3 regions of the Kandleria sp. genome follow, and region 1 is predicted to be linked to each of the others. Evidence: predicted binding sites of a transcription regulator. Region 1 holds the regulator's gene; each other region holds the start of a gene.
What was found. Region 1 encodes HrcA, which represses chaperone genes, less so after heat shock. Its sites were predicted from a motif close to TTTTAGCACTNNNNNNNNNNNAGTGCTAAAA; they were not measured.
Positions count from the first base shown of each region.

Region 1 (10,659 bases):
GAATTGTGGATTGTCGAGGGAAATATTATCTTCTTAAAAGTGATTATGGGAAAGTAAAACTTTACTGTGATCATAAGCTCACCTATAATGATGAAATCATTGCTCGCATACATCCTCTTGCTATTCGTTCTCCAGATAATGATCATGGCTTTGATGAGCGACTTTATCTTAAATCTCAAAAGATCGTAGGAAAAGCAAGTGTAGATGCGATTGTATCGATTAAACATCATTTTTCTTTTGCGAACATATTAGAAAAAAGCTTCTCTTCATCTGTGACCATAAGAAGTTATCAGCGCATGTTTTTATTAGGATATAAGGACGAAGGTATTTCAGAAGACTACAAGGAGATGACAAGCTTATCCATCGTTCATCTGTTTGCCCTTTCTGGGATGCATATGAGCGTATTGTTTACTTTTCTCACAAGAATTCTTTCCTACCTTTTATCTAAGAAGAAAAGTGAAAACGTCGCTAAGGTACTCATGGGTCTTTATGTATTTTCTATACCTTACAACATCTCCTTATATCGTGCCTATCTGACACTGATAGGTAATGGGGCATTAAAGAAGTACTTCAATAAGCTAGATGTACTTTCTTTATTGGTGATCATCAATCTTCTTTATAATCCCTATATCCTTTATTCCACATCTTTTCTTTTTTCCTATTCCATTTACTTTGTGATTCTGATGACACAATCATTATCTATTCGTACTTTGTATATCTATTTATCTACATTGCCCATTGTGATTATGATGAATCATTCCATTAATGTGTTTTCTTTTTTATTGGCACTATTATTAGAACCCTTTGTAAAACTGTTTTATATTTCAACACTCTTATCAATACTTTTTCCTTTTCTTTCTCTTTTCTATAAAGCAATCATTATTGTTTTTCAAAGTATCCTTCATTTTTGTCATGCTTTTCCTGTTACCTTAGTCTATGAACACCCTTCCTTATTTTTTATAGTTATGTTCTACTATCTTTATTTTTCTTATCTTTATCATCAAAACCGTAATCACAAAAGACATTTTTTAGCATTTTTATGTGCACTTCTTTTTATATCTCATATTCATTCTGTCTATAAGATCTATGGGGAAGTAGGAATGATCAATGTGGGACAAGGGGACTGCAGCTATATTATTCTTCCATTCAATCAAGGGAATATCTTGATTGATACGGGTGGGAACAAAGATTATGATCTTGCGGTTTCTACGATCATTCCTTTCTTAAAAAGCAAGGGAGTTGATCATCTTGATTATGTCTATGTTTCCCATCATGACTATGATCACTATGGTGCATTAAAAAGTCTAAAGGAACATTTTCCCATTTATCATGTCATAGATCATTATGAAAAAGAAAGACAGATCGGTGATCTTAATATACGCATGTTAAAGACAAGTAAAAGTGAAGATAAGAATGATAATTCATTAGTTATGTATTGTCGCTATCATCAATTACATTATTTATTTACTGGAGATATCTCTTCACATAAAGAAGAAGAGCTCTATCAGGAATATGGCAAGCTTAAGGTTGATGTATTAAAGGTATCTCATCACGGAAGTCCAAACTCTTCAGGCGTAAAGCTGTTTGAAATGATCCATCCCCGTATTGCCTTTATTGGAGTAGGGAAACACAATCGCTATGGACATCCTGGTAGAGTGGTCATCAATAGACTAAAGGAGAGAGGCATTATGATTTTAAGAACCGACAAGGATGGAAACTTCTGCATTCGACATTATGGAAATGACTATTTTGTTTATCGCTAATGGATTGTCCTCATATAAGAAAAACGATATAATAAATCCTGGTGATGAAAGATGAACATTGTAATACATGGTGTAGAAAGACTTCTGATGGAAAAGAAGCTCGACGAATTAAAAAAGAAGTATCATTGCTCAGTAGAAGAGATGAATCTCATGAGCTACTACATGGGTGAAACACCTATGTCTCAGGTCTTGGAAGATGCCAAGACACCACCTTTTTTAACAGAATATAAGATGGTTATTATGAAAGAACCATTGTTTCTTACGTCCAAGAAACAAAAGACGGTCAATGAGAAAGATGTAGCGATGTTCATTGACTACATTTCACATGATAACCCCACAACAGTATTTGTGATTTATCATGATGAAGGGAATTTTGATGAACGTAAGAAGGTCATGAAGACATTAAGAAAACATGCACAGTTTTTTGAAATGGATCATGTATCATTTAATCAGCTTTATAAGTCTACAAGAGAAGCTATTCGTTCAAGAGGATGCAAGATTGAAGATGAAGCTTTGACATTATTATTAAATAGAATAGGAGAAGATCTCTATGAAATCTCTCATCAGGTAGATAAGCTTTGTCTTTATACTAAAGATATTAAAGTAGAAGATATCAATAAGCTAGTAGCAGCGCCGTTAGAAGAGGATGTCTTCGCTTTAACAAATGCGATATTAAAACATGATTTAAATAAGACCATGATGATCTATAAAGACTTAATGGTAACCAATCATGAACCTATTGCACTCATTGGGTTAATCGCTAATTCATTGCGTAATCTTTATCAGGTAAAACTTCTTTCTCGAAAAGGATATCAGGATAAAGAAATAGCACGTATGTGTGGATTAAATCCAAGAGCCATTTATCCTATCAGAAAGAATGGGGAAGGTTTCGAAATCAATGAGCTTCTAGAAAAGCTCAATGCCCTTTCTGAATTGGATATTAAGATCAAGACTGGCTTAATAGATAAACAGCGAGGTCTTGAATTATTTTTATTGAATATGGAGTCATAGAAACATGCTGTCATTAAAAGAACTATATAAGATTGGAGTTGGTCCTTCTTCTTCACATACAATGGGACCACAGACTATCGCAAAGATTATCAAGGAAGAATTTCCTCAGGCTACCCATTTTCATGTGGATCTGCATGGATCATTGGCACTGACAGGAAAAGGACATCTTACTGATCATATTATTGAAAAGACCCTTTCTCCTAAGCCTTGTACATTTTCATTTAAGGCGGATGCCTTGCCTTATCATCCCAATGGGATGATTGTTCATGTGTATCATGGAGAAGAGTGCATCAAGAAAGTAGAAGTCTATTCCATTGGAGGAGGAGATGTCTACTTTAAAGGTGATATGGAAAAGGTGCATAAGCATGTCTATCCGCATAAGAATATGCAGGAAATACTTTCATATTGTGACGAAAAAGGCATTTCTCTTTATGATTATGTTATTGAATTTGATGAAGAAGATATACAGGATTACCTTATTAAAGTATTAGAAACAATGTTTGAATGTGTCCAAAGTGGACTACATAAAAGCGGTGTACTGCAAGGGAAGCTACAGATCAAACGCGTTGCTAAAGATATGTACAATCAGGCACTCAATACACACAATCCTATGCAAAGAGGAAGACTGTTTGTATCAAGCTACGCCTATGCGGTTGCAGAAGAGAATGCGGATGGCGATACAATTGTTACTGCACCGACATGTGGTGCTAGCGGTGTGGTACCAGCAGTGCTCTATTATGCCTATAAGGAACTTAATATGAGCAAGAAAGATCTTGTGAAGGCTCTAGCAATCGGTGGATTGTTTGGCAATTCGGTAAAGATGAATGCGACAATATCAGGAGCAGATGGTGGCTGTCAGGCGGAAGTGGGCACAGCGTGTGCGATGGCTTCTGCAATGATGGCATGGATCATGGAACTCAATAATGAGCTCATTGACTATGCGGCAGAAATGGGGCTAGAACACAATCTAGGCTTGACCTGCGATCCTGTCGGAGGCTATGTGCAGATTCCTTGTATTGAACGTAATGCCTTTGCGGCGATGCGCGCGGTGGATGCTGCAATGCTGGCAAGCCAGCTAGGATATGTGAGAAAGAACAAGATTTCCTTTGATGCGGTTGTACGGGTTATGAAGGAAACGGGAAGTGACTTGAATGTAGCTTATAAAGAAACATCGCTTGGAGGATTAGCGAAGGAGATGAACATACATGCAGACTAGTTCCCTGTATGTTCATATTCCTTTTTGTGATCGTATTTGCAGCTATTGTGATTTTGCGAAAGTCTTTTATCGAGAAGATCTTGTCGATCACTATCTTGATCGACTTGAAGAAGAGTTAAAAGAACTACCTGCTACAAAGATGAAAACAATCTATATTGGTGGCGGAACGCCAAGTGCTCTTCAGCTTCATCAATTAGAAAGATTGTTTCAGATGCTTTCAAGCTTCTATGATGAAAAAACAATCGAATATTGCATAGAAGCAAACCCAGAGTCTTTGACTCATGAAAAAATCGATTTGATAATTGCTTATCGTATCAACAGGTTAAGCTTAGGTGTACAGTCTTTCAATGAAGAACTGCTTAAGAAGATTGAACGTGTTCATAATAAGGACATGGTAGAAGATGTTATCTTTTATGCGTACAGCAAAGGGTTAACTAATCTTTCTATCGATTTAATGTATGGACTTCCAACACAAAGTAAAGAGGATATTCTTTATGATCTAGAAGTCGCAAGCCATCTCCCTCTTCAACATATTTCCTACTACTCATTAATATTAGAAGAAGGGACAAAATTAAATAATGAGCATTATGAAGGATTAAGTGAAGATGAAGATGCCTACTATTCAGATCTTATTGTCAATGAATTAGAAAAGATGGGCTATCATCAATATGAAGTCTCCAATTATGCTAAAGGAGATCATGAATCAGAACATAATAAAGTATACTGGCATTATGAAAACTATTATGGTGTAGGCAGTGGTGCATCGGGAAAGATCGATAACACATTAATTGATCATAGTAGAGCGCTGTTTCAATATATTAAAGGGAAAGATACAAGAAGCTATACGACATTAAGTGAAGAAGATACGATGTTCAATCATGTCATGATGTCATTAAGACTACTTGAGGGATTGGATCTTTGTGATTTCTATGAACGCTATCATAAACATGTAGAAGAAGTCTATGGCAAAGCTATTGAGAAGAACAAGGATTATCTTGTGATAGAGAATAATCATCTTCATTGTACAAAACAATCTTTAAAGATATTAAATACTATATTATTGGACTTCCTGGATTAATCCAGGGGTCTTTTTTATGCCAGATAATATTTAGCACTAAATTGTTGACACTGCTAAAAAAACAGGTATAATGAACTTAGCAATTGAATTAGAAGAGTGCTAAAGAGGTGAGAAAGATGCTTACGGCAAGACAATTACTGATATTTAAATATATTGTAGAAGAGTTCATTGCGACAGGTGAGCCAGTTGGAAGTAAGCTTCTTATGACAAAGTATCAATTACCTTATTCGAGTGCCACAATCAGAAATGAAATGAACTTTCTTGAAAAGCAGCACTACCTTGATAAGACGCATACGTCTTCAGGAAGAGTGCCATCCAAGAAGGGCTATCACTTCTATGTGGAAACACTGCTTCAGCCGGATGTGGATGAAACAGTAAAGAATCAGGTATCTACCTTGTTTGCGGACACCAACCGCTCGCTAAATGAAATTATTCAGCAATGTTGCGAAATGTTAAGTCAGCTGACTCATTTAACAACAGTGGCGCTAGGACCTAATTCTAGCTACGAACGTTTTCAGAATGTTACACTTATTCCTTTAGGGAGAAAGAGTGCAACGGCGATTATTGTTACGGATAAGGGACATGTCGAAAACAGAACATTCCCAGTGCGTGATGAGAATATGATGGATGACTTAAGCGCCTGCGTTGATGTCATCAATGAAACGTTAAGAGGAGTTCCCATTAACAATGTTATTGAGAAATTAGAAAATGATGTGAAGCCAATTCTTAATGTGAAAGTGAAGGAACATGAAGTATTGTTCAATGCCTTCTTAGAAGCATTCATGAAGTTTGCTAAAAACAACATCTACTTCTCAGGAAAAGATAACATGCTTTATCAGCCTGAGTACAATGATGTCAATAAGCTAAGAAAGCTTGTCACTGCTTTTGAAAATTCACAGACATGGAATCTTCTTGAGCCATTGACTCAAGAAGAAGGTGTAACAATCAGAATTGGAAATGAAACACCATTTGATGACTTAAATGATGTGTCTGTCATTTCTGCATCATTTGATACGGGAAGCCGCTCGAAGGGCTCTATCTCGGTGATTGGACCAACGCGTATGCCATATGAAAAGGTTGTATCACTAGTAGAGTACATTAGTAAGAATATTGAAAGTCTCATCTTAGATGAGCAAAGAAAAAATGATGAGAGGTAAAACTATGGCAGAAGAAAAGAAAGTCAATGAGACAGAAATGGAAGAAGAAACTGTTGAAGAAACAGTGGATACTCCAGAAGAAAAAGAAGCTGATCCTGAGGCTGAAATCAAGGCCTTAAGTGAAGAAGCAAATAAGTGGAAAACTGAATACTATAAAGTATTTGCAGATATGGAAAATACAAAGAAGAGAATGAACACTGAATTTGAAAATCAGAAAAAGTTCATGATGCAGTCCTTTGTAGAAGAGTTATTGCCAGTCATTGATAACTTTGAAAGATCATTAGCTGCAGAAGCAGGAGATGAAAATCTTAAGAACTTCCTTAAAGGATATCAGATGATCCATGATCAGTTATTAATGATTCTAGAAAAGAATGGTGTAAAAGCCATTGAAGCTGAAGGTAAACCATTTGATCCAAACTTCCATCAGGCAGTAATGACTGAAGAAGTTGAAGGAATGGAACCAAATATGGTTGTAGAAGAACTTCAGAAAGGTTATATGTTAAAAGATCGTGTTGTAAGAGCAACACTTGTGAAAGTAAGTCAGTAATAGGAGGATAAGACTATGAGTAAAATTATCGGTATTGATTTAGGTACTACAAATTCATGCGTTTCTGTAATGGAAAACGGAGAAGCAAAAGTAATTGCAAATGCAGAAGGAGCTAGAACTACACCTTCAGTTGTTGCATTCAAGAACGGAGAAATTATTGTTGGTGAAGCAGCTAAGAGACAGGCTGTCACTAACCCAGAAACAGTGTCTTCAATCAAGAGACATATGGGTACTTCTTATAAAGAACATGTAAATGGTAAAGATTATACACCAGAAGAAATTTCAGCTATGATTCTTCAGAACTTAAAGAAAACTGCTGAATCTTACTTAGGTGAAACAGTTACTAAAGCAGTTATCACTGTTCCTGCATACTTCAATGATGCACAGCGTCAGGCTACTAAAGATGCTGGTAAGATTGCTGGTTTAGATGTAGAACGTATTATCAACGAACCAACTGCAGCAGCATTAGCATTTGGTATTGATAAAATTGAAAAAGAACAGAAAGTTCTTGTATATGACTTAGGTGGAGGAACATTCGATGTTTCTATCCTAGACTTAGCAGATGGTACTTTCGAAGTATTAGCAACTGCTGGTAACAACCACTTAGGTGGGGATGACTTTGATAAAGCTGTAATGGATTGGATGGTATCAGAATTCAAGAAAGAACAGGGTATCGATCTTTCTTCTGATAACATGGCTATGCAGCGTGTTAAAGATGCAGCTGAAAAAGCTAAAAAAGATTTATCTGGTATGATGCAGACTCAGATCTCATTACCATTCATCTCAGCTGGTGCAAATGGTCCAGTACATTTAGATATGACATTAACTAGAGCTAAATTTGATGAATTAACTTCAAGCTTAGTTTCAGCAACTGAAGGACCTGTAAGACAGGCATTATCTGATGCTGGTATGCAGCCATCAGAAATTGATGAAGTATTATTAGTAGGTGGTTCTACTCGTATCATCGCTGTACAGGAATCAGTTAAGAGATTATTAGGAAAAGAACCTAACAAGTCAGTTAACCCTGATGAAGTTGTATCTATGGGTGCTTCTATCCAGGGTGGTGTCATCGCTGGTGATGTTAAAGACGTATTATTACTAGATGTTACTCCATTATCATTAGGTATCGAAACTATGGGTGGTGTAATGACTGTATTAATTGAAAGAAATACAACTATCCCAACTACTAAATCACAGATTTTCTCAACTGCAGCAGATAATCAGCCAGCTGTTGATATCAACGTATTACAGGGTGAAAGATCTATGGCTAAAGATAACAAACAGTTAGGTCTATTCAAGTTAGATGGTATTGAACCAGCTCCAAGAGGTGTTCCTCAGATTGAAGTTACTTTCAACATCGACGTAAACGGTATTGTTAACGTCAAAGCAAAAGATATGAAGACAAACAAAGAACAGTCTATCACTATTCAGAACTCAACTGGTTTAAGTGATGAAGAAATCGATAGAATGGTAAAAGAAGCTGAAGCTAACAAGGCTGAAGATGAAAAGATGAAGAAAGATATCGAAACTAAGAACAAAGCTGAACAGATGATCAATGAAATTGATAAATCATTGGCTACTCAGGGAGATAAGATTTCTGCAGACCAGAAAGCTCAGGCTGAATCATTAAGAGATGAATTAAAGAAAGCTTTAGATGCTAACGATATGGCTACTCTTGAATCTCGTATGAATGAATTAGAACAGATGGCTCAGCAGATGGCAGCATATCAGTATCAGAATGCACAGGGCGGTGCTACTCAGGATGCAGGTGCTACAAATGCCAACAATAACAATGATGATGTTGTAGATGCTGATTTCACTGAAAAGAACTAAAAACATAAGCCAAGGGGGACCTTGGCTTTCTACTATATTATAAGGAGGTTCAATGATGGCAGATAAAAGAGATTATTATGAAGTGCTTGGTGTAGATAAGAGTGCTGATGCAACTACCATCAAACGTGCATATCGTAAACTTGCCAAAAAATATCATCCAGATGTCAATAAGGCACCGGATGCTGAAGAAAAATTTAAAGAAGTACAGGAAGCTTACGATGTCCTTTCCGATGCAAATAAGAAAGCAGCCTACGATCGTTATGGACATGCGGCCTTTGATCAAAATGGCGGAGGCGCTGGCGGATTCGGTGGTGGATTTGGCGGATTCGGTGGCTTCGATGATGTCGATCTAGGCGATATCTTCGGTTCATTCTTTGGCGGAGGTCAAAGAAGACAAAGACCAACTGGTCCTCGTCAAGGTGATGATCGCTTTATGCAGCTTGAAATTGATTTCATGGATGCCATTAAAGGTAAAAAGACAGAAATCAGAATCAATTTCGATGAACCATGTAAAACATGTCATGGTTCAGGTGCAGCTTCTCCACAGGATGTAGAAACATGTTCTCGCTGTGGTGGTAGCGGTACAGTCAGAATGCAGCAGCGTTCACCATTTGGTACAGTCGTAAGAGAAGCTGCCTGTCCAGATTGTAATGGTACAGGTAAGAAAATTAAGAAGATCTGTCCTGATTGTAAAGGAAAAGGATATAACAATAAGAACATCACTGTAGAATTAACAATTCCAGCAGGTATCAATACTCATCAGCAGTTAAGAGTACCAGGAAAAGGTGGAAGAGGAATCAACGGTGGACCTAATGGTGACTTATATGTAGAAATCTATGTAAGACCACATAAACACTTTGTAAGACAAGGAGATAATATCGCAATTGAAGTACCGATTTCTCCTGCTGATGCCGCATTAGGATGCAAGGTGGATGTCCCAACTGTTTATGGTGATGTCAGCATGACTATACCAGAAGGAACACAGCCAGGTGCTACATTAAGATTAAAAGGTAAAGGTGTTAAATCATTAAGAGGAAATACTTACGGCGATGAGTATGTCACTGTTAAAGTTAAGGTTCCAACTAAGCTCACTAAACAGGAAAAGGAACTTTACAAGAAATTACAGGATGCCTCTAAGAAATCTAGCATCTTTGATCAGTTCAAGAAATCATTTAAATTATAAAAAGAAGGCGTAGGCCTTCTTTTTTGTGCTTATATATAGAAAAAAGGATATGCAGTGCATATCCTTGCTTCTATTATCTAGCGTTTTTTCTAAGTGTTCTTAATTCTCTAGCTGTAAGTTTTACTTTAGTTGGCTTACCATCAATAATGATAGTTGCTTTCTGTAAGTTAACGTTCCATCTTCTTCTAGTAGCGTTTAATGCATGAGAACGATTGTTACCTGTCATAGGTCCTTTACCACTTAACTGACTTTTTCTTGACATTTTCTTCACCACCTCTTAAGCTTTCACATACCTTAACATAATACCATTGCAATTTAGAAATTGCAACTACTTTTGCGAAAAAAATTCATAATTTAAATGGAAATGAGAGTATTCAAATTATAAAATAATCTTATCTTTGTTGCCTTTTTAATAGCCATACTTTATAATAAAAACGCATGTTATGTTAGAAAAAATATTTTAAATATCAAACATAATGGTAGAGGAGGATAATTATGATTCAAAAATCAACAGAACTTGGACATATTGAATTATCTAATGATGTCATTGCAACGATTTGTGGTGGAGCAGCCACTGAATGTTACGGGGTAGTTGGAATGGCTAGCCAGAAGATGATCGATGGGATCTATGATCTTCTTAAGAAAGAAAACTATTCAAAAGGTATAAAAGTTGAAAATGGTGAAACAGGTGCCATTATTTCACTATATGTAATTGTCGGATACGGCGTAAAGATTTCTGAAATCGTATATGAAGTTCAGAAAAAAGTAAAATACGTTCTTGAAAAAACATTGGACATTACTATTGAAGCAGTTAATGTTTATGTACAAAGTATCAGAGTCATGGATTAATGGAGGAAGTTATGAAAATCAT
Region 1 covers NZ_JAGBIX010000052.1:1,902-12,560, reverse strand. Annotated here, with positions in the region: gene J6L95_RS05575 (ComEC/Rec2 family competence protein) at 1-1,763, shown strand, start outside; gene holA (DNA polymerase III subunit delta) at 1,815-2,774, shown strand; gene J6L95_RS05565 (L-serine ammonia-lyase, iron-sulfur-dependent, subunit alpha) at 2,779-3,990, shown strand; gene hemW (radical SAM family heme chaperone HemW) at 3,980-5,068, shown strand; gene hrcA (heat-inducible transcriptional repressor HrcA) at 5,185-6,225, shown strand; gene grpE (nucleotide exchange factor GrpE) at 6,230-6,772, shown strand; gene dnaK (molecular chaperone DnaK) at 6,788-8,605, shown strand; gene dnaJ (molecular chaperone DnaJ) at 8,661-9,788, shown strand; gene rpmB (50S ribosomal protein L28) at 9,862-10,050, opposite strand; gene J6L95_RS05530 (Asp23/Gls24 family envelope stress response protein) at 10,284-10,637, shown strand; gene J6L95_RS05525 (DAK2 domain-containing protein) at 10,649-10,659, shown strand, end outside.

Region 2 (10,659 bases), on a different contig from region 1:
GTACTGGTAAAACAATGACACAGCACCAGCTAGCTAAATGGTGTGATGCGGACATCATCGTCTATGTAGGATGTGGTGAACGTGGAAACGAAATGACTCAGGTTCTTGAAGAATTTAGAGAATTGATTGACCCTAAGTCAAATAAGCCATTAGTAGATCGTACTGTTCTTATTGCCAATACATCAAACATGCCAGTTGCCGCTCGTGAAGCATCTATCTATACAGGTGTAACACTTGCAGAATACTATCGTGATATGGGATACCATGTTGCGATCATGGCAGACTCTACTTCTCGTTGGGCAGAAGCATTACGAGAAATCTCAGGTCGTCTTGAAGAAATGCCAGCTGAAGAAGGATTCCCAGCTTATCTTCCTTCAAGATTATCACAGTTCTATGAAAGAGCTGGATACATGGAAAACCTTAATGATACAAAAGGTTCCGTATCAATCATCGGTGCCGTATCACCACAGGGTTCTGACTTCTCTGAACCAGTTACACAGAATACAAAACGTTTCGTACGTACATTCTGGGCATTGGATAAAGCGTTAGCTTATGCTAGACATTACTTTGCGATCAACTGGAATCAGTCATACTCAGAATATATTCCTGATCTTGAAAGATGGTATAGCAAAAATGTTGGATCTAAGTTCATGCAGGACCGTCAGGCGCTTTCTTCAATCTTAGCTGAAGAAAACAAGCTTCAGGAAATCGTTCAGTTAATGGGTAGCGATGTCTTACCTGACGATCAGAAATTGACAATGGAAATTGCCAGAGTTGTCCGTGTAGGATACCTTCAGCAGAATGCTTTCCATAAAGATGATACTTATGTACCACTTGAAAAACAGTTAAAGATGATGGAAGTCATCGTTTATTTATACAAAAAATGCCAGGAAGTTGTCATGGATGGTAAACCTATTCGTCAGCTTATTGAAACAGGCATTTTCGATGATGTTGTTAAAATCAAATATGATGTTCCAAACGATCATCTAGAATTATTTGATGACTACTATAAAAAGATTGATGCAGTTTGTGCATCTATTGACTAGGAGGAAGTTATATGGCACTACAGTATGTTGGATTAAGTGAAATTAACGGACCATTAGTCGTATTAGATCACGTAAAGAATGCATCATACGATGAAATGGTAGAATTCGTTTTACAGGACGGATCAAAAAGACAGGGTCGTGTTGTTCAGATTGAAGGAGACAAGGCTGTCATCCAGATTTTTGAAGGAACAAACTCATTATCATTAAAGAATACAAAAACAAGATTGTTAGGTAAACCTATGGAATTATCTCTTTCAAAAGAAATGCTTGGAAGAGTATTCAATGGGGCAGGTAAGCCAATTGATGGTCTTGGAGATATTTATGCAGAAAAGAGTGCAGATATCAATGGTCAGCCATTGAATCCAGTTTCTCGTACATATCCTCAGAACTATATCAACACTGGTATTTCATCTATTGACTGCTTAACAACACTTATCAGAGGACAGAAACTGCCAATCTTCTCAGGTTCAGGTCTTCCTCATAACCAGTTAGCTGTACAGATCGTTAAGAATGCTCAGGTCGCTGAAGAAGGACAAGAATTTGCGGTTGTCTTTGCGGCAATGGGTGTTACAAACGATGTCGCTAACTACTTCAGAAGATCATTTGAAGAAGCTGGTGTTATGGACCATGTTGTTATGTTCTTAAACTTATCAAATGATCCAATCATTGAAAGAACATTAGCACCACGTTGTGCATTAACAGCAGCTGAATACTTAGCATTTGAACATGATATGCATGTTCTAGTTATCTATACAGATATCACTTCATATTGTGAAGCATTACGTGAATATTCTTCAAGTAAGGGTGAAATCCCAGGACGTAAAGGTTATCCAGGATACCTTTACTCAGATCTTGCTTCATTATATGAAAGAGCTGGTATTGCTAAAGGAGCAAAAGGATCTGTTACACAGATTCCAATCTTAACAATGCCTAACAATGATATTACTCATCCAGTACCAGATTTAACTGGATATATCACTGAAGGACAGATTACTCTTGATCCAGAATTATCTTCAATGGGAATCTTCCCACCAGTTAATGTATTACCATCATTATCACGATTAATGAAAGATGGTATCGGTGAAGGATTTACAAGAGCGGATCATCAGGATGTCGCTAACCAGCTATTTGCGGCTTATGCCCATGTACAGGATGTTAAAGCCTTAACATCAGTTATCGGTGAAGATGAATTATCTGCAGCTGATAAAAAGTTCATGACATTTGGTCGTCTTTTTGAACAGCATTTCCTTAACCAAGGGGACGAAAACAGATCAATTGAAGAGACACTTAACTTAGGATGGATGCTCTTGTCCGTATTGCCAAGAACTTCATTGGATCGTCTCGATAACAAGCTTCTTGATCAGTTCTATGATCACGAAAAAGCTGTTGAATACTTCGGCTTACAAGAAAGCAATGTCATCAAGGAATTAAAGGACGCTGTCAATGGCTAAGCAAGTATTCCCTACTAAGGCAAACCTTATTGCGACTAAGAGTTCGCTTGCCTTAGCGAAACTTGGTTATGATCTGCTTGATAAAAAAAGAAACGTACTCATCAAGGAGATGATGACTCTCCTTGATGATGTAAAAGAAATCCGTGATAAAATCACAGATTCCTATGCGAAAGCATATGAAGCATTAAAAGATGCCAACGTTTCTGTAGGGATCATCAGTGACTTAACTGAAAATATTCCTGTAGACGATGGCCTTCATGTAAAATATCGTTCTGTCATGGGAGTAGAACTTCCTCGTATCGAATACGAAGAAACACCATTGCGTGTCGGATACGGTTTCGAAACCGCCAACTCCCGTGTTGACTACGCTTATCTCTGCTTCTCAGAAGTCAAGAAATTGACGGTCAAGCTTGCTGAAATAGAGAACTCTGTCTATCGATTAGCGAATGCAATCAGACAGACACAAAAGCGTGCTAACGCTCTAAAGAATATCTCAATTCCTCAGTTTGAAAAGACTGTCAAGTTCATCTCCGATGCGCTTGAAGAAAAGGAAAGAGAAGAATTTACAAGACAGAAAGTTATTAAAAGTCAAAAAGAAAAGAAAGAAGCTCATTAACGAGCTTCTTTTTTTATGCCTGTCTTTTCAAGTACTTCATCTACATGAGAAACAGGAATGATTGTTAACTTATCTTTAATTTCATCAGCGACATCATCAAGATCATCTTTATTCTCATTAGGAATAAACACTGTCTTCACTCCAGCACGCTGAGCTGCCATCAGTTTCTCATTTAATCCACCGATAGGCATGATTGTCTCTCTTAAAGAGACTTCGCCTGTCATCGCAAATTCAGGGGATACAGGATGACCAGTAATTAAAGAGGCCAACGCAGTTGTTAAAGTAATACCAGCACTTGGTCCATCTTTAGGAGTCGCACCAGCAGGAACGTGGATGTGGAGATCATGATCTTTGAAGACATCGGAAAGATCTGGGAATTTTGATTTTACGATTGAAAGGGCAATCTGAGCAGATTCTTTCATGACATCACCTAATTGACCAGTAATGATAATCTTACCGCTACCTTTGGTGAGCGCGGTCTCAATAAATAATATATCACCACCAGCCTGTGTCCAGGCCAGACCTGTCACAATACCGGGCTGTTTTATTTCATGAACATGTTCATGACTGATAGGGTGCATATCAAGATATTCTCTTAGCTGGTCTTTAGAAATGGTGATATCACCATTTCCTTCAACGATGTTGATGGCTGCTTCACGGCATAATGTATCAATACGTTTCTTTAGACCACGTACGCCTGCTTCCATTGTATAGTCGTTGATAATAGTTGAAAGCGTCTCATCATCGATTGTGAGATGATCGTCAAGACCCATGGTCTTGATCGCTTTTGGTAAAAGGTGACGCTTTGCGATCTGTAGTTTTTCAATTGGTGTATAGCCATTGAATTGAATAACTTCCATACGGTTAAGAAGAGGTTCAGGAATGGTATCAAGAGAGTTGGCAGTACAGATGAAGAAGACATCACTTAAGTCATAAGGAACATTCATATAGTGATCGGTGAATGAGAAGTTCTGTTCTGGATCAAGAACTTCAAGCAATGCGGAGGCAGGATCTCCGTTGTAGCTTTGAGAGAGCTTATCTACTTCATCAAGTACCATTACTGGGTTCGACGCATGCGATTTGTGAATTGCATCCATGATACGACCAGGCATAGCACCAATGTAAGTTCTACGATGTCCGCGAATATCCGCTTCATCTCTGACACCACCAAGTGCTACACGGACATATTCACGTCCTAGGGCATGAGCGATAGATTGTCCGATGCTTGTCTTACCAGTACCAGGAGCTCCTACAAATAATAAGATAGAACCTGATTGTTTTTTATTAAGACTCATAACCGCAATCTGCTGGAGAATACGTTTTTTGACTTTCTTTAATCCGTAGTGTTCTTGATCAAGAATCTCTTTTGCGTTTTTAAGATCAATAGAAGAATCTGATTTTTCCCAAGGAAGATCAGTCAAGAAGTCTACATAATTGAACAGCTGGCCATATTCAGGTGAATTCTGACCTTCCTGTTTCATACGGCTAATTGCTTTAGTCGCTTCTGTTCTTGCTTCTTCATTCATCTTAGAATCTTGTAGCTTTAATTCAAGCTTTCTTGTCTCACTGACATTTTCAGGATGAAGTTCATCCAATTCTTTTTGAAGAAAATCTATCTGTTTCTTGATGGCCTGTTCACGATAAACCTTCTGGTTTTCATCTTCCTGCGCATTTTTCGCTTCAGAAGTAACACGATACATTTCTAGATTTTCATAGATGACTTTTTCATAAAGGGCAATTCTTTCTTTTTTAGAATCCGTCTTTACAAATTCATATTTCATCTCTGGTTCAATATCCATCCAGCCAGCACCAGTCGCAATGACTTCTTCAATTGTACGTAAACGTACAATCCAAGAACGGTAGATATTGCCGCCTTCAAAATACTGTAATGAGTTAAGTAAGGCATTCTTGATTGTATTGACGTGTTCTTTATATTCATCATCAGAAAGATCTTCAATATCAGGACGTTCTGTGGCTTCAATGGTAATGCGATGATCAGTCACAGTCGCGTTCTTGATATTCATACGGTCCCTTGTCTTGATAGAGACAAAGCCGCTCTGTCCTTCATCTAGGACTTCACCTTGTACCCCGATGGATGCAAAGCTATCATCAGTTAAGGCATTGTAAGGTGTATCATCTTTCATGAATACGAAGAGAACTTCTGCTCCTGATTTAGGATCAACACCGGTCATGCGCTTGTAATAATCAATGTTGAAGTATAAAGTTGTAAAAGGTATGACAACCGTATCATACACGGGAATGATTAACATAGTCTATTCCTCCTTAGCACTATTTAGCACTCTATATATAGTAGTGCTAATCATATGTGAAATAAATAGGTTCATAGGAACCTTGTTACTTTGACAGTTGTCAAAGATTAATTAAATGATACATTGAAAATTGACAACTGTCAACTTTGATGAGTATAATTTTTTTGATAGGATGGTGTAAAACGTGTATAAAGGCAAAAATAAGACCGCATTGATGTCTCAGAAATGTATTAAGGAAGCCTTCTTCGCATTACTTAAAGAAAAGAACTTTCAGGATATTACAATCTCTGATTTATGCAAGAAAGCGGATATATCAAGACAGACATTTTATTCACTCTTTAAGAATAAAGAGAATATTCTTATTTATGAATTAAAACAGAATTATCCTTTTGCGATGTGTCAATACAATGAAGATGTCACTTTACAAAAGCTATGCACATCATTTAGCAGTTATCTTAATGAAAACTACTGCTTTATTAAGCTGCTTATTGATAATGATTATGGTCAGCTTCTTTATCAGATGTTCTATCAGTCCCTATTGCATTGTCATTGCGATATGAGAGATGAAGCAGCTATCAAGGATGAATATTTTGCCTCATTTATGGCAGGAGGCATGTTAAGCATCACGAAAACCTATGTCACAAAAGAAAAAAGAGAACAGTCCTTTATTGAAAAAATCACTTATGAATTATTTTCAGGAACGTTCTTTAAATAGGAGGAAATATGATTAGAAGAGCAGAAGAAAGAGATATTCCTAGATTGCTTGAACTATTAAAACAGGTCAATCAGGTACACTTTGAATTAAGACCAGATTTATTTAAGCAGGAAACAAAGTATAATGCGAATGATCTTGAAAGATTATTAAAAAACGAAGATCATGTGATTTTCGTCTATGATGATGAGGGCGTACAAGGCTACCTCTTCTCAGAAATCAGAGATTATACTAAAAATCAATTATTGCAGCCCATCAAGACTCTTTATATTGATGATTTATGTGTTGATGAACAATCTCGTGGAAATCATGTTGGTAAAAAGCTATTAGAACATGCTAAAGAGTATGCTAAAGAAAACCACTTCCATAACATCACTCTACATGTATGGGAAGGCAATGACTCAGCCTATGAATTCTATAAAAGAAATGGCATGAAAGAACAGAGTCGTACAATGGAAATGATTTTATAAAAAAATGAGCAGTTCCCACTGCTCATTTTCCGTATAGCTATTATTATTGTGCTATACTGCCTTCTTCCATCTTGGTGTGTATAAACACACCATCCACCTTTTCTCCTGTCCTCTTTCGAGGACAGGTGTTAATATAACACTTTTTTCAGATTTTGTAAATGTCTTTTATAAACCAATTTACAATTTTTTTCTGGGCTTCTTTATTGTATAGAACAACCTCGTAATGTTTGCCTTTTTTCCCAGTTCTTTCTTCTTTTACAAGTCCAAATTTATAGCCGGCATCAGTGATGATGATATGTCCAAATGGATCGTTGTAGTAACAGTCATACTTTTTGATTCTTCTGGTAATATCAGTCGCCTTGATAATCTTATTGGCATTATTTAATTCAGAAAGAGCCTTGGCGATTTCACTGGCAGTCTGGTAGTCTTTGTAGACAAATCGTTCCGCCTGATTTTTGGAGATAAAGAACTCTTCTGGAAAATCATTCGCAATATGATAGTAGCGTTCTTTCTGATGATTGGTAAATACGCAAATAAATTCTAGAAAGACATCCATATAGAGCTCTCTTGTATCCTTTCTTACCCCGATGATACGTATGAATTCTTCTCTTGTAAATGGAAGAAGAACAATCAGATTGGTGATAGTCTGATCATCAATAAGAGCTGAAGGTTCCATATTATTGCGTTTAGCGATTTCTTCTCTAATTAAAGATAAGCCCTGGAAGAGTTCTCTTCCTTTTTTATTAAGAAAAGAACGATAAGGTTTCTTGAATGGTTTCCCTTCATGAAAAGGTGGAGTATGGGTCTTAGTAAATTCATTGATCAATTTAAGAAAAGGTTCACCATAACGGTTATAGCCTTTTTCTCCTACACGTTCAACCATTAACATCTCTTCTTTGGTTTTAGGAAGCTTGATGATCATATCCATTAAGGAGTTGTTAGAAAAGATAAAGTAGACAGGGACAAGCGCTTCGTCTGCCATCTTGGAACGAAGTGATTTAAGCTGTTTTAGGAGTAGTTCTCCATCAGCGTTTAATTGAAATGTCATAGCTAGGACCTCCTTTATTTCATTGTAGCCTGTTCCAAAAGAAAATAACACATAAGATGGAAAATTTGTTAGAATGGTTTAAAAGGAGTGTTTATATGATACAAGGCGTTATTTTTGATGTAGATGGTACATTGTTTGATTCATTGTCAATGTGGGAAAGAGTAGATCAGCTTTATTTAGATAGAAAGGGAGTAAAAGTGACTCCTGAGATATCAAGACAGCTGTTTCATCTTCCTTTAGAAAAAGGGGCATTGTTTATTAAGAATAAATTTCATCTTAAAGAAGATGTGGATACTATCATGAAAGAGATCATGCATATTTCAAGGGATATGTATTTAAATGAAGTTCCAGTGAAAAAAGGGGTATTATCAGTATTGAATTATTTTCAAGAAAAGCATATTCCTATGACTGTTGCCACCAGCAACAATAAGGAATTAGTAAAGGCGGCTTTTCATCGTCATCATATGGGACATTATTTTAAAGATATTTTAACCAGTGATGAAATTGGAAGAGGTAAGAATGAACCTGATATCTACCTTAAGGCATGTCAACAGATGCATGTTTCACCTGAGAATACATTAGTATTTGAAGATGCGCTTCATGCCTTAAAAACAGTCAAGACGGCAGGCTTTAGAAGTGTAGGATGCTTTGATGCCTACAGTATTCAAGATCAGCCGCAGATCAAAAGACTTGCAGACCATTATGTAGTAGAAATGGATGAAATATTAAAAGAGATCAAGGAATGATAATTCGTTTCAAAAATATTTGTTTCGTATACAGAAGTGAGGTAAACTATAACTATGGTTATGGGAAAGATTTATTATGAACGCATTGGTGAAGGACGACCTGTGATCTGCCTTCATGGCAATCAGGAAAATAGAACTATTTTCTATGAACTTGCCAATGCTTTAAAGGATGAATATCAGATGATTCTTATTGATAGTCGTTATCATGGGAAATCTGTGAAAGAAGGTGAGCTCTCGCTTTCACAGATGAGTAAAGATGTGATGTCTGTTGTAGACTCACTTAATTTAGATGAATATGATGTCATCGGATTTAGTGATGGTGCCAATATAGCCCTGACACTCGCCTTAAAAGATTCACGTCTTAAAAATATGGTATTGCTTGCACCTAATAGTGATGTAAAAGCACTTAAGTGGCCTTATCGATTATTGATGAGAATGCAGGTTATTGGCTATCTGCCATTTTGTCTATATCATCCTGTCGCAAGAAGAAAACGTAAGTTAACGAAGTGGATGCTTGAAGAACCTCATTTTAGTGAAGAGATGTTACAGAAGATAAAGATACCAACGCTACTTCTTGGTGGAGAGAGGGATATGATTAAAGAAGAAGATTTCTTAAGAATTGCTTCTCTTCTTCCTTATTGTAAATATGAAGTTATTGCGAATAGTTCACATTTTATGATGATAGATGCTTTTCCTGTTGTACTAAAAAAAATAAGGGGGTTTCTATATGCCTGTCATCGATAAGAAACTAAAGGTAAAGAACATCGTTTTTGGGGAAGGAATACCTAAGATCTGTATTCCGGTAACTGAAAAGACAGCTAAAGATATTTTGGAGACAGTGAAAGGCTATGAGACACATGATGGCTGGGATGTCTTGGAAGTACGTTTAGATTATTTTGAGTATTATGAAGATGTTGATGAAGTTATTTCATTATTAAAAGATATTCGACAAGTGACAAGTCGTCTTATCCTCGCTACAATTCGTACGATTGAAGAAGGCGGTAGAGTGGCTGTAGGTCCAGATACTTATCTTGATCATCTTAAAGCAATGTGTGAATCAGGTTGTATTGATCTTGTCGATATTGAACTTACAAAGGGGAATTCATGTGTAACACAGTGTGTCTATGCGGCACATGCAAATGATGTTGTAGCGATTATCTCAAAACATGATTTTAATGAGACACCTGATAATTACACTATGAAAAAATATTTAAGAAAGATGGATGATCTAGGAGGAGACATTCTTAAGCTTGCGGTGATGCCACAAAATAAAGCTGATGTCATCAGGGTGCTAGAAGTTACTGATGAAGTCAATGATGATGTTGAACCATTGCTTATTACTATATCAATGGGGTATCTTGGTTCAATTACAAGAGTAAGCGGTGAATCCTATGGATCGGTAATGACTTTTGCGACAATTGGGAAAGAAAGCGCACCAGGACAGATACCACTAGATCAGATGATTAAGACGCTTTATACACTTCATAATGATTAACTCCGAATTTCGGAGTTTTTTTATAAGAAGAGAGACTATAAGCTGTTAGGAAAAGGTGGTTATTTTTTAGCTACAAGAAATAATAAGAACTATGTCTTAAAGCAGATCCATCATGAGCCTTGTGCCTATTATACATTTGGCAATAAGATAGAAGCTGAATTAAGAGATTATCAAAAACTCTTAAAGTTGAATATAAGAATACCGCGTATGATAGATGTGGATCTTCAAAGAGAAAATACATTGAATGAGATAGTGTCTTTGAGTATGTACTATCAGATAAGATGATTATCTTGAAGAAATAAGAAGAATAAGTCGTGAATGTGAAAAAGAAAATATCAATATTGATTATTTTCCTACCAGCTTTATTATTAATAATGGAATTATTGACAATAAAGTACTGGTCAAAGACAAAAGCTTTTTTGGAGTATGTAGAAGGTGAAAAGAAATGATTGATTTACAGTATGCAAAAGTCGCATTTAAGGATTATGTATCATCCTATAATGAACAGGTGGGAGCTATTAAGCTAAAGATTGTACACACCTACGGTGTTATGAAGATCACTAAAGAATTATGTGACAAGATGAATATCAATGAAGAAGATACCAATCTGGCTTTATTGATTGCTCTTCTTCATGATATCGGACGATTTGAACAATATAAAAGGTATGAAAGCTTTGTAGACTATGAAACAGTCGATCATGCGGATTTTGCATGTCAGCTTTTATTTGAAGAAGGATTAATTAGAAAGTTTATCAAGGATGAAAGCTATGATGATATTATCTATCATAGTATCCAGCAACATAAT
Region 2 covers NZ_JAGBIX010000058.1:13,793-24,451, forward strand. Annotated here, with positions in the region: gene J6L95_RS06210 (V-type ATP synthase subunit A) at 1-1,046, shown strand, start outside; gene J6L95_RS06215 (V-type ATP synthase subunit B) at 1,058-2,497, shown strand; gene J6L95_RS06220 (V-type ATP synthase subunit D) at 2,490-3,113, shown strand; gene lon (endopeptidase La) at 3,110-5,383, opposite strand; gene J6L95_RS06230 (TetR/AcrR family transcriptional regulator) at 5,568-6,098, shown strand; gene J6L95_RS06235 (GNAT family N-acetyltransferase) at 6,107-6,565, shown strand; gene J6L95_RS06240 (HRDC domain-containing protein) at 6,711-7,613, opposite strand; gene J6L95_RS06245 (HAD family hydrolase) at 7,709-8,359, shown strand; gene J6L95_RS06250 (alpha/beta fold hydrolase) at 8,414-9,103, shown strand; gene aroD (type I 3-dehydroquinate dehydratase) at 9,087-9,854, shown strand; gene J6L95_RS06260 (HD domain-containing protein) at 10,300-10,659, shown strand, end outside.
Region 2: lon (endopeptidase La) is a predicted target of HrcA. The motif match lies at 5,405-5,435, and genes of this name have one in related genera.

Region 3 (10,659 bases), on a different contig from region 1:
GCATTATCAGTGTCTGATATTCCTTTTAATGGTCCAATCGCTGGTGTTAATGTGGGCTTAATTGATGGTGAATACACAATCAATGCTGGTCCTGAATTAATGGAAAAGAGCGAATTGAACCTTGAAGTTGCTGGTACAAAATTTGCGATTAACATGGTAGAAGCAGATTCTAAGGAAGTTTCTGAAGAAACAATGTTAAATGCGATTTTATTTGGTCATGAAGAAATTAAGAAATTAATTGCTTTTGAAGAAGAAATCGTTGCAGCATGCGGTAAAGAAAAGATGGAAATTCCTCTATTCACATTGGATGAAACAATTGTTCATGATGTAACAGAAATTGCCAATGATCGTATGAAAGCAGCTATCTCTATTCCAGGTAAGCTTGAAAGATATGGCGCAATTGATGCATTAAAAGAAGAAGTTGTTGCTTCTTATGAAGAAAAAGAATATGCGGATATCGCAGAACATGATAGTACAATCAAGCAGGTAAAGATGGTCTTAGATGATCTTGAAAAAGAAGAAGTAAGACGTTTAATTACTGAAGATAAAGTTAGACCAGATGGTCGTAAGCTTGATGAAATCAGACCTTTAAATGCACAGGTTGATTTATTGCCAAGAGTACATGGTTCCGCATTGTTTACTCGTGGTGAAACACAGGTTATGTCAGTTGTGACATTAGGTGCATTAAGTGAAATCCAGAAGATCGATGGTCTTGGAAATGAAACAGAAAAAAGATGGATGCATCATTACAACTTCCCACCTTATTCAGTAGGTGAAACAGGAAGAATGGGGGCACCAGGACGTCGTGAAATCGGTCATGGTTACTTAGGAGAAAGAGCATTACGTCAGGTTATGCCTTCTGAAGAAGAATTCCCATATACAATCAGAGCGGTTGCAGAAGTATTGGAATCTAATGGTTCATCATCTCAGGCTTCAATCTGTGCCTCTACTATGGCATTGATGGCTGCTGGTGTACCAATCAAGAGCCCAGTTGCTGGTATCGCTATGGGACTTGTCACTAAGGGTGACAACTATACAATCTTAACTGATATCCAGGGTATGGAAGATCATTTAGGTGATATGGACTTTAAGGTTGCTGGTACATCAAAAGGTATCTGTGCTTTACAGATGGATATCAAGATCGATGGTATCACTAAAGAAATCTTAGAAGAAGCATTAGCTCAGGCTAAGAAGGCAAGAGCTGAAATCATGGATGTTATCTTGGAAGCTATTCCTGCACCAAGAGATCATTTATCTCCATATGCTCCAAAATATGCAACTATGCGTATTGAAGTTGACCAGATCAAAGATGTTATCGGTAAAGGTGGAGAAACAATCAATGATATCATTGAAAAATGTGATGATGTCAAGATTGATATCGATGATGAAGGTTTAGTAACAATCTATCATTATAGCCAGGAAGCTATCGATAAGGCTGTCAAGATGATTGAAGATATCACTAGAAAAGCTAATGTTGGTGAAATCTATGATGGTAAGGCAGTCAGAGTAGAAGACAAATATGCCTTCATTGAATTATTCCCAGGAACAAACGGTTTCTTACATGTAAAAGATGTTGCATGGGATCGTACTGAAAAAGTATCTGATGTTATCAAGTTAGGTGACATTGTAAAAGTTAAGGTTACAAAGATCACTGACAAGGGTGTCAATGTTTCAAAGAAAGCCTTAATGCCTCGTCCAGTTAAAAAAGAAGAAAAGAAAGAAGAAGCAGCTGATGAGTAAGATTATTCTTGCGAGCAGCTCTCCTAGAAGAAAAGAACTTTTAAAAAGAGAAGGCATCGACTTTATGGTCGATGCCTCTTGCATAGATGAGGTTCTAGATGAGAGTCTGCCACTAAAAAGCAGACTGATGAAATTATCTTATGATAAAGGTGAACCTATTCATAAGAAATATCCTAAAGACATCGTGATCAGTGCGGATACGACAGTCTTTCATAATGATGAGATTATCGGTAAAGCAAGTGATAAAGAGGAAGCGAGAAGAATCTTATTATCATTATCAAATGATAAGCAGATTGTCTTTACTTCAGTTACAATCTTTAAGGAAGATATGATTATTTCCTTTATTGATGAAACAGCGGTGTATTTTAAAGATATTCAAGATGAAATTGATGACTATCTTTCCCATGATGAATGGAAAGGCAAAGCAGGTGCTTATGCGATTCAAGGAGAAGCATCAAAGTTTGTGGATCATATCGAAGGGGACATTGATACTGTCATTGGTCTACCGGTAAAACGTATTATCAAAGAACTCTAAAAATGCAGATGGAACATCTGTATTTTTTTCACTCTTATTTTTAGCACTTCTATATTGACAGTGCTAAAAATAATGTTATACTGTATTTAGCACAAAGAGATATAGAGTGCTAAAAGGAGTGATAGATATGAATGAAAAAATGACAGAAGCAGTAAGAACTGCCATCAGCAATGCTGCTAACATGGCGATGAATCTTTCTCAGCAGGTCATCGATGTACCGCATGTTTTATATAGTGCATTGCAGGATAGTTCGGGTATTTTCTATCGTGTATTGACGAAGCTTAATAAACCTGTAGATCAGGTTATGGACGAACTTAATAATCGTATTAATATGAAGCCTTCTGTTAATCACGTTAGTGAAAATGATCTGCGTATGAGCTATGATCTTAATAATCTTTTTGGAGAAGCAAATAAGATCATGTCATCTTATGGTGATGAATATTTAAGTATTGAACATATCATTCTGGCACTTTTCCATACAAATTCAACTGATATTAAATCATTGATTCAGAAGTTTGGTTTAAATGAAAAAGAAGTTGAAAAGGTCATCAAGGAAATGAGAGGTGGACAGAAGGTAGATTCACCTAATCCGGAAAATAACTATGAAGTATTAGAGAAATATGGTAGAGATCTTATCAAGGATGTAAGAGAAGGTAAGCTTGATCCAGTTATTGGTCGAGATGAAGAAATCAGACGTGTTATTCAGATTCTTTCTCGTAAAACAAAGAACAACCCAATTCTTATTGGTGAACCTGGGGTTGGTAAGACTGCCATTGTAGAAGGTTTGGCATGGCGTATCTTCAAGAATGATGTTCCTGAAACATTAGCAGGAAAAACATTGTTTGAACTTGATTTAGGTTCACTTGTAGCTGGTGCAAAGTACCGTGGTGAATTTGAGGAACGTTTAAAAGCTGTTCTTAAGGAAATTAAGAAGGCAGAAGGAAATATTATCCTCTTTATTGATGAAATTCATCAGCTTGTCGGAGCTGGTAAAACAGATGGGGCAATGGATGCGGCTAACTTGTTAAAGCCAATGCTTGCTCGTGGTGAACTACATTGTATTGGTGCCACAACATTGGATGAATATCGTCAGTATATTGAAAAAGATGCAGCCTTGGAACGTCGTTTCCAGAATGTCATGGTTCATGAACCTGATTTAGATGATACTATCGCAATATTGCGTGGTTTAAAGGAACCATTTGAATCTCATCATGGGGTACAAATTACCGATAATGCGATTATTGCGGCTGCTCATCTAAGTGATCGTTATATCACTGATCGTTATCTTCCAGATAAGGCGATTGATTTAATTGATGAAGCATGTGCTTCTATTCGAATGGATATTGATTCTTTACCAGAAGAACTTGATTCCATTACAAGAGATAAGAATCGTCTAGAAATGGAACGTATTTCTATTGAAAAAGAAGATCAGAATGATGATACAAGACATCGTTTAGCTGAAATTAAAGAGAAGATAGCGTCTCTTGATGAAAAGATCAAAGGCTTGACTGATAAATGGAAAGTAGAGAAATCAGGTCTTGATCGTATTAAAGAGTTAAAGAGTCAAAAACAAAGACTTGAAACAGAGATGTCTCAGGCAGAGACACAAGGTTATCTAGAAGAAGCTTCACGTATTAAATATGAAAAGCTTCCTGCTATTGAAAAGGAAATTGCCTCTTTACAGAAAAAAGAAAATGATGATGCTTTACTACAAGAAAAAGTAACAGTAGATACTGTCTCAGAAGTTATTGCAAGATGGACAAATATTCCTGTTTCTAAATTGATGGCTTCTGAAAAAGAAAAGCTTCTTCATCTTGAAGATGTCTTAAGACAGCGTGTCATTGGACAGGATGAAGCAATCTCTAAGGTTACTGATGCAATCTTAAGAAGCAGAGCTGGTATCAATGATGAAGCAAGACCAATTGGTTCATTCCTATTCCTTGGTCCTACTGGTGTAGGTAAGACTGAAATTGCAAAAGCGTTGGCTGAACAGCTCTTTGATTCAGAGAAGAATATCATTCGTATTGATATGAGTGAGTACATGGAGAAATACAGCGTGTCACGTTTATTAGGTGCGCCACCAGGATATGTTGGATATGAAGAAGGTGGACAGTTAACAGAAGCAGTTAGACGTGCGCCTTACAGCATTGTTCTTCTTGATGAAATTGAAAAGGCTCATCCTGAAGTCTTCAACATTCTATTACAGCTATTGGATGATGGACGATTAACTGATTCTAAGGGTAATGTGGTTTCATTTAAGAATACAATCATTATCATGACATCCAACCTTGGTTCTGAGTATCTTCTACAAGGAAATACAAGTGAAACAAGAGCTGCAGTTGATAACTTATTAAAGACTCACTTTAAGCCAGAGTTCTTGAATCGTATTGATGAGACAATCATGTTTAATTCTCTTGATGAATCTATTGTCTACAAGATTATCGATAAGTTCATCAAACAGCTTCAAGCACGTCTTGATGAAAAGAAGATTACTCTTGATTTAACTGAAAATGCGAAAGCACAGATTAAGTTGGATGCCTTTGATGCAACATTTGGGGCAAGACCAATTAAGCGTTATATTCAGTCCCATATTGAAACATTGCTTGCTAGAGAAATGATTAAAGGCACTGTTCAACCAAATGATCATGTTATGATAGATTATCAGAATGGTTTTATCTTAACTAAGCACGTAGATTAACTACGTGCTTTTGCTTTATAAAGTCAATCCATTTTTCTTTTCATAGTATTAAAAAAGTGTTATTATGAACGTCGGAGGAATGGCTATGCAGAGATATTTTATTTCAGATGAATCAATCAATAATGAACTCATTAAAGCGGATGCGGTGATGCATAAGCATATCGCTAAAGTTATGAGGCAAAAAGAAGGGGATCGTGTCATCTGCATTGATCCACATAAGCATGTCTATCTTTGTGAGATTATTGATATCACAGAAGGATTGCTTAAGATTGTAGAAACACTGGATGATAACCATGAACTTGATGTAGATGTCACACTTGTCTATGGGTTACCTAAAGGTGATAAATTTGAAAAGGTCATTCAGAAAGCGACAGAGCTAGGGGTAACGCGTATTGTACCTTTTTTATCTCGTCGTTCTTTAATTAAAGTTGATGAAAAGAAATGGGAAAAGAAAGCTGTACGTTATCAGCGTATTATTCAGGAAGCTGCTGAGCAGTCTTATCGTTTGATTGTACCTGAACTTACAGGATGCATTAAGATGAATCAGCTTTCTGATTATTTATCAGAAGTGAATCTTGTTGCTTATGAAGAATCCGCCAAAGAAGGGGAACAGTCAACTTTTAAGCAGGCGATGAATCGTCTTACATCTTCTATTACCATCGTTGTAGGACCTGAAGGTGGCTTTGATGAAGAAGAAGTAGAAGAAATGAAAAAGATGGGCTTTGAAGCGTGCGGACTTGGAAAAAGAATTCTTCGTAGTGAGACAGCACCACTTTATATGCTGAGTGTAATTGGTTATGAAAGGGAGCTAAATTGTGAAGGTCGTAGGGAAGATTAATAAATATGTAAAAAGGCCAGCTATCAAGCAGACTGATCTTTATCAATATGTGGAGAAGCATCGTCATTTATTGGAAAGAGTCAATTGTCCTATTAAAATAAAATGTGAACAGGATCTATTTGACTATGAGATTGTGGTGCAGTCATTATGTACAAAGCAGATTATTGATGATGCTTTTGATATGTTTAGAACAGAAGATGATATGTATCAGTATCTTGATTATAATGAAAGAAGAAGATTGTTTTCTCAAGATCTAAAGCCACAGATTGCGACTCGTCCACATTGTCTTGATGTCGATGGCAATGATATTTATCTCGCCTGCTATGAACCGTTGATCAATAACTGGTATACCCTGGATTATCAGATGGTTGAATTAAAGCAGCATCGTGAACATATCGATGAAGCCCATGTGACAAAGGATACACCTTTTGCCTTATATGGAAAGGGTGTCTATCGTACTAAGTTTTCATCGTTGAAACTTGTTTTTGAAGATGAATTAGGTTTGGTCTTTTATTCAAAAGATTTTGGAACTTTGTATTTTTATAAGAAAGATACTTTCCAGATGATATTAAGCATTACTATTAAGCCTAAAGATAATGAAGAAGATATTCCTTTGGATATCTTGCGTCTACTTACAAAATGTTTTTTAGAACAGCGTGACAAAGACGCGCTGATGGTTATGCATAAAGAAGGTTTTATCGATGATAAAATCTATAAGAAGTTAATGAAAATTGTGAAATAGGAGAATGATATATGCCAACTGTTGCTTTTCATACATTAGGATGTAAAGTGAATACTTATGAAACGGAAGGGATGCTTGAACTGTTCAAGAATGCGGGTTATACGCATGTAGACTTTGATGAAAAGGCTGATGTCTATGTTATCAATACATGTACAGTCACTAATACAAGTGATTCAAAGTCACGACAGATGATTAGAAAAGCAAAACGTACCAACCCTGATGCAGTAATTGCTGTAGTGGGGTGCTATGCCCAGGTTTCTAGTGAAGATATCGCTAAGATTGATGGTGTTGATGTCATCATTGGTACACAACATAGAAATAAGATTGTAGATCATGTAGAAAAGTATCTTCAGGATAAAAAGCAGATTGTAGATATTGAAGATGTCATGCAGCTTCATGATTTTGAGAAACTAAAGATCTACTCTTATGAAAACAGAACCCGTGCCTTTATGAAAATACAGGATGGCTGCAATAAATTCTGTACTTACTGCATTATCCCTTATGCAAGAGGGGGCATCCGTTCATGCAATCCGCAGGATGTCATCACTCAGGCACAGCAGCTTGTCGATAATGGCTTCTTAGAAATCGTACTGACAGGAATCCATACAGCTGGATATGGAACTGATCTTAAGGATTATTCGTTCTATCAGCTATTAAAGGATCTTGTAGAGAAGGTCAAGGGATTAAAGAGATTACGTATTTCTTCAATTGAAATGGGACAGGTGACACCTGAAATTATTGATCTTATCGGTCAATCAGATATTATCGTCGATCACCTTCATATCCCGATTCAGTCAGGCTGTGATAAGACATTAAAACGCATGAATCGTACTTATACTACAGCAGAATTTGAAGAGAAGCTCAATGCCTTGAAAAAGGCTCTTCCAACATTATCAATTACTACTGATGTCATTGTGGGATTCCCTGGTGAAACAGAAGAAGATTTCATGTCCACTTACCAGTGGATCAAGAAGAACCACTTCAATCAGCTTCATGTTTTCCCTTATTCACAAAGAAAAGGAACACCTGCAGCGAAATTTAGAGATCAGGTTCCAGGTGATGTGAAGAAGGATCGTGTTAGAAGACTTATGGAGCTTTCACATGAATTAAAAGAAGATTTCGCATCTTGGCAGATTGGCAAGACGCTGAATGTATTGTTTGAAGAAGAAAAGGATGGCTACAAGGTTGGTCATGCTTCAAACTATCTCATGGTTAAAGTTAAAGATCCTCGTGTAGAATTGGGGACAATCTATAATATCAAGGTTGTTGCTCAGGATGGGGAAGACTTGATAGGAGAATATCATGAAAAAGATTAATGAGCTTTTTGATGTAGAAGAAGATTTTAAGGTACTATCTTTACATAGCGACTCGCGCTATGTCGGGAAAGATTCGGTCTTTTTCTGTATTGAAGGCTTAACGACGGACGGTCATCGCTACGCGGATGACGCTGTCTTCCAGGGGGCGAAAGCCATTGTGCATTCTGCACCCTTAAAGAAAAAGTATCCAGGTGTTCTTTATATTGAAGTAAAGGATGTTCTTGATGAACTTAACCGTGTTGTTAATATTTTTTATGATTATCCTTCTTACAAGATGACAATCATCGGGGTGACAGGAACAAGCGGCAAGACGGTTGTCGCGCTCACCATTAGAGATGTGTTAAGTCAGTATTTGAAGATGGGCTATATTGGTACCAATGATGCACAGTATGGCAGTTCTGTCATTCAGTCATCTTATACAACACCGGAGTCGATCTTTATGCATCGTACATTAAATGAAATGGTCAAGAGTTCGGTGAAAGGGGCAACAATCGAAGTCTCTTCTCATGGCTTGGCTTTAAAGAGAGTTGACAGCATTAATTTTGATATTGCGGTCTTTACCAATGTACATGATGAACATCTTGATTTCCATGGTACGCTTGAAAATGTCATGAAAGCCAAGACGAAGCTCTTTGAGCTTCTTGATGAGAAGGGCTATTGTATCTTGAATGCGGATGAAGTGAGATTTAATCATTATCTAGAAAAAAATGGACATGTCAAAGCCCATAAGATATATTATGGTATAGAACATCGGGCAGATATTATGGCCAAGAAGATCAAGGTTTTCCTTGATCATACAGAATTTGATCTGTTTATTCGTGATGAAGTCTTTCATGTCAGTGTACCAGTGCTAGGGGTCTTTAATGTTTCTAATACATTAGCTGTTTTAGCTACATTGATGGCGCTTGAAATGACAACGGAACAGATTGTCGATGGACTTAAGTATATTGGCAATGTAGATGGACGTATGGAACTTATTAAGACCGGTCATAACTTCAATATCATCGTTGACTATTGTCAATATATCAGTGCCTACAGTGAAGTGTTTAAGTTTGCTAAGAGTGTAACGAAAAAGCCTGGACGTATTATTGCGGTATTTGGTATTTCCTTTAAAAGAGATATCGAGAAGAAACGTAAGCTTGCGAAACTAGTGAATCTCTATTGTGATCAGGTCATCTTGACACAGGAAGATTCTAGTGAAGATGAAGTGCTTGATCTATGTGATGATATGCTGGATATGATTGAATGTACTTCCCTTATCATTACGGATCGTAGAATTGCGATTAGACAGGCTATTGAGCTTGCTGGCAAGCAGGATCTTATCTTGATCTTAGGAAAAGGACATGAACAGTTTATGAAGACTTCAGTGGGTAATATTCCATACCCTGGAGATAAATATATTGCCAAGAAGGCAATCGAAGAAATTTATAAAGGAGACGACTATGAACTATAGTAAATTTATCGATCATACTAACTTAAAACAGGATGCTACAAAAGAAATGATTACCAAGCTTTGCGAAGAAGCAAAAGCCAATGATTTTGCATCAGTATGTGTTAATCCATACTGGGTACCATTTTGTAGTGAAGCATTAAAGGGAACTGATGTAAAAGTATGTACAGTCATCGGTTTTCCACTAGGTGCTACAAGTACTGCTTCTAAAGCTTTTGAAGCAAAGCATGCGATTGAAGAAGGTGCTAATGAAGTAGATATGGTTATCAATGTTGGCGCATTGAAAGATCATGATGATGAAACAGTCTACAATGATATCAAGGCTGTTGTAGAAGCTAGCACTGGTGCATTAGTAAAAGTCATCATTGAAACTTGCTTATTGACTGATGAAGAAAAAGTAAGAGCCTGTGAATTATCTGTTAAGGCAGGGGCTGATTTTGTTAAGACTTCCACTGGTTTTTCAACAGGTGGAGCAGTTGTCAGCGATGTGGCTTTAATGAAGAAAACAGTAGGTGAAAAGGCCCTTGTTAAAGCAAGTGGCGGTATCCATACAAGAGAAGAAATGTTAGCGATGATTGAAGCTGGAGCTTCTCGTATTGGTGCAAGTGCAGGGATGACTTTAATCAAAGAAGATTAGTTGATTTTTTCACAAAACAAATTGATTAAATTTGAATAAAAAAATGTCAAAAAACCATTGCATTACTTGAAGTGAATGAGTATAATACTTTTGTATGTTATAAGAAAAGGGGGGAAAGTTCAATGGCAAAGACAGTGGTTAGAGAAAATGAATCTTTAGATGATGCATTACGTCGTTTCAAAAGACAGGTCTCTAGAACAGGAACCCTTGCTGAAGCTCGTAAAAGAGAATTCTATGTAAAGCCTGGTTTAAAGAGAAAAATGAAATCAGAAGCTGCTAGAAAAAATCAGAAAAGAAGAAGAAGATAATCTTTTGGAAAAGAGTCTTAGGACTCTTTTTTTTCATATTGTTTTTTAGTAAAATAAAGGATAAGGAGAGCTTATGGGAAAGATTATTACATTACAAGATTATACGATAGAAGAAATACAATCATTCTGTGGTCCTAATGAAGAAAACATTGCCTTATTGGAAGATGAATTTCATGTAGATATTACCATTAGAGGTAATGAAATTCATCTATCAGAAGAAAATGAAAAACTGCAGAGCGTGATTGGAAGATTATTGACACTCGCTAAAAAGAGTGTTCGTGTGAGCACCAAGGATGTCATGTATACTATTTCTTTGGGTAAGACAGCATCCTTAGAAGAGATGGATCGTCTTTATTCTATTCGCATTGCCCGCACTGCGACTGGAAAATTAATTA
Region 3 covers NZ_JAGBIX010000097.1:53,386-64,044, forward strand. Annotated here, with positions in the region: gene pnp (polyribonucleotide nucleotidyltransferase) at 1-1,740, shown strand, start outside; gene J6L95_RS10655 (Maf family protein) at 1,733-2,275, shown strand; gene J6L95_RS10660 (ATP-dependent Clp protease ATP-binding subunit) at 2,403-4,973, shown strand; gene J6L95_RS10665 (RsmE family RNA methyltransferase) at 5,059-5,811, shown strand; gene J6L95_RS10670 (hypothetical protein) at 5,789-6,553, shown strand; gene mtaB (tRNA (N(6)-L-threonylcarbamoyladenosine(37)-C(2))-methylthiotransferase MtaB) at 6,565-7,869, shown strand; gene J6L95_RS10680 (UDP-N-acetylmuramoyl-L-alanyl-D-glutamate--2,6-diaminopimelate ligase) at 7,856-9,322, shown strand; gene deoC (deoxyribose-phosphate aldolase) at 9,312-9,956, shown strand; gene rpsU (30S ribosomal protein S21) at 10,079-10,264, shown strand; gene J6L95_RS10695 (PhoH family protein) at 10,338-10,659, shown strand, end outside.
Region 3: J6L95_RS10660 (ATP-dependent Clp protease ATP-binding subunit) is a predicted target of HrcA. The motif match lies at 2,314-2,344, and genes of this name have one in related genera.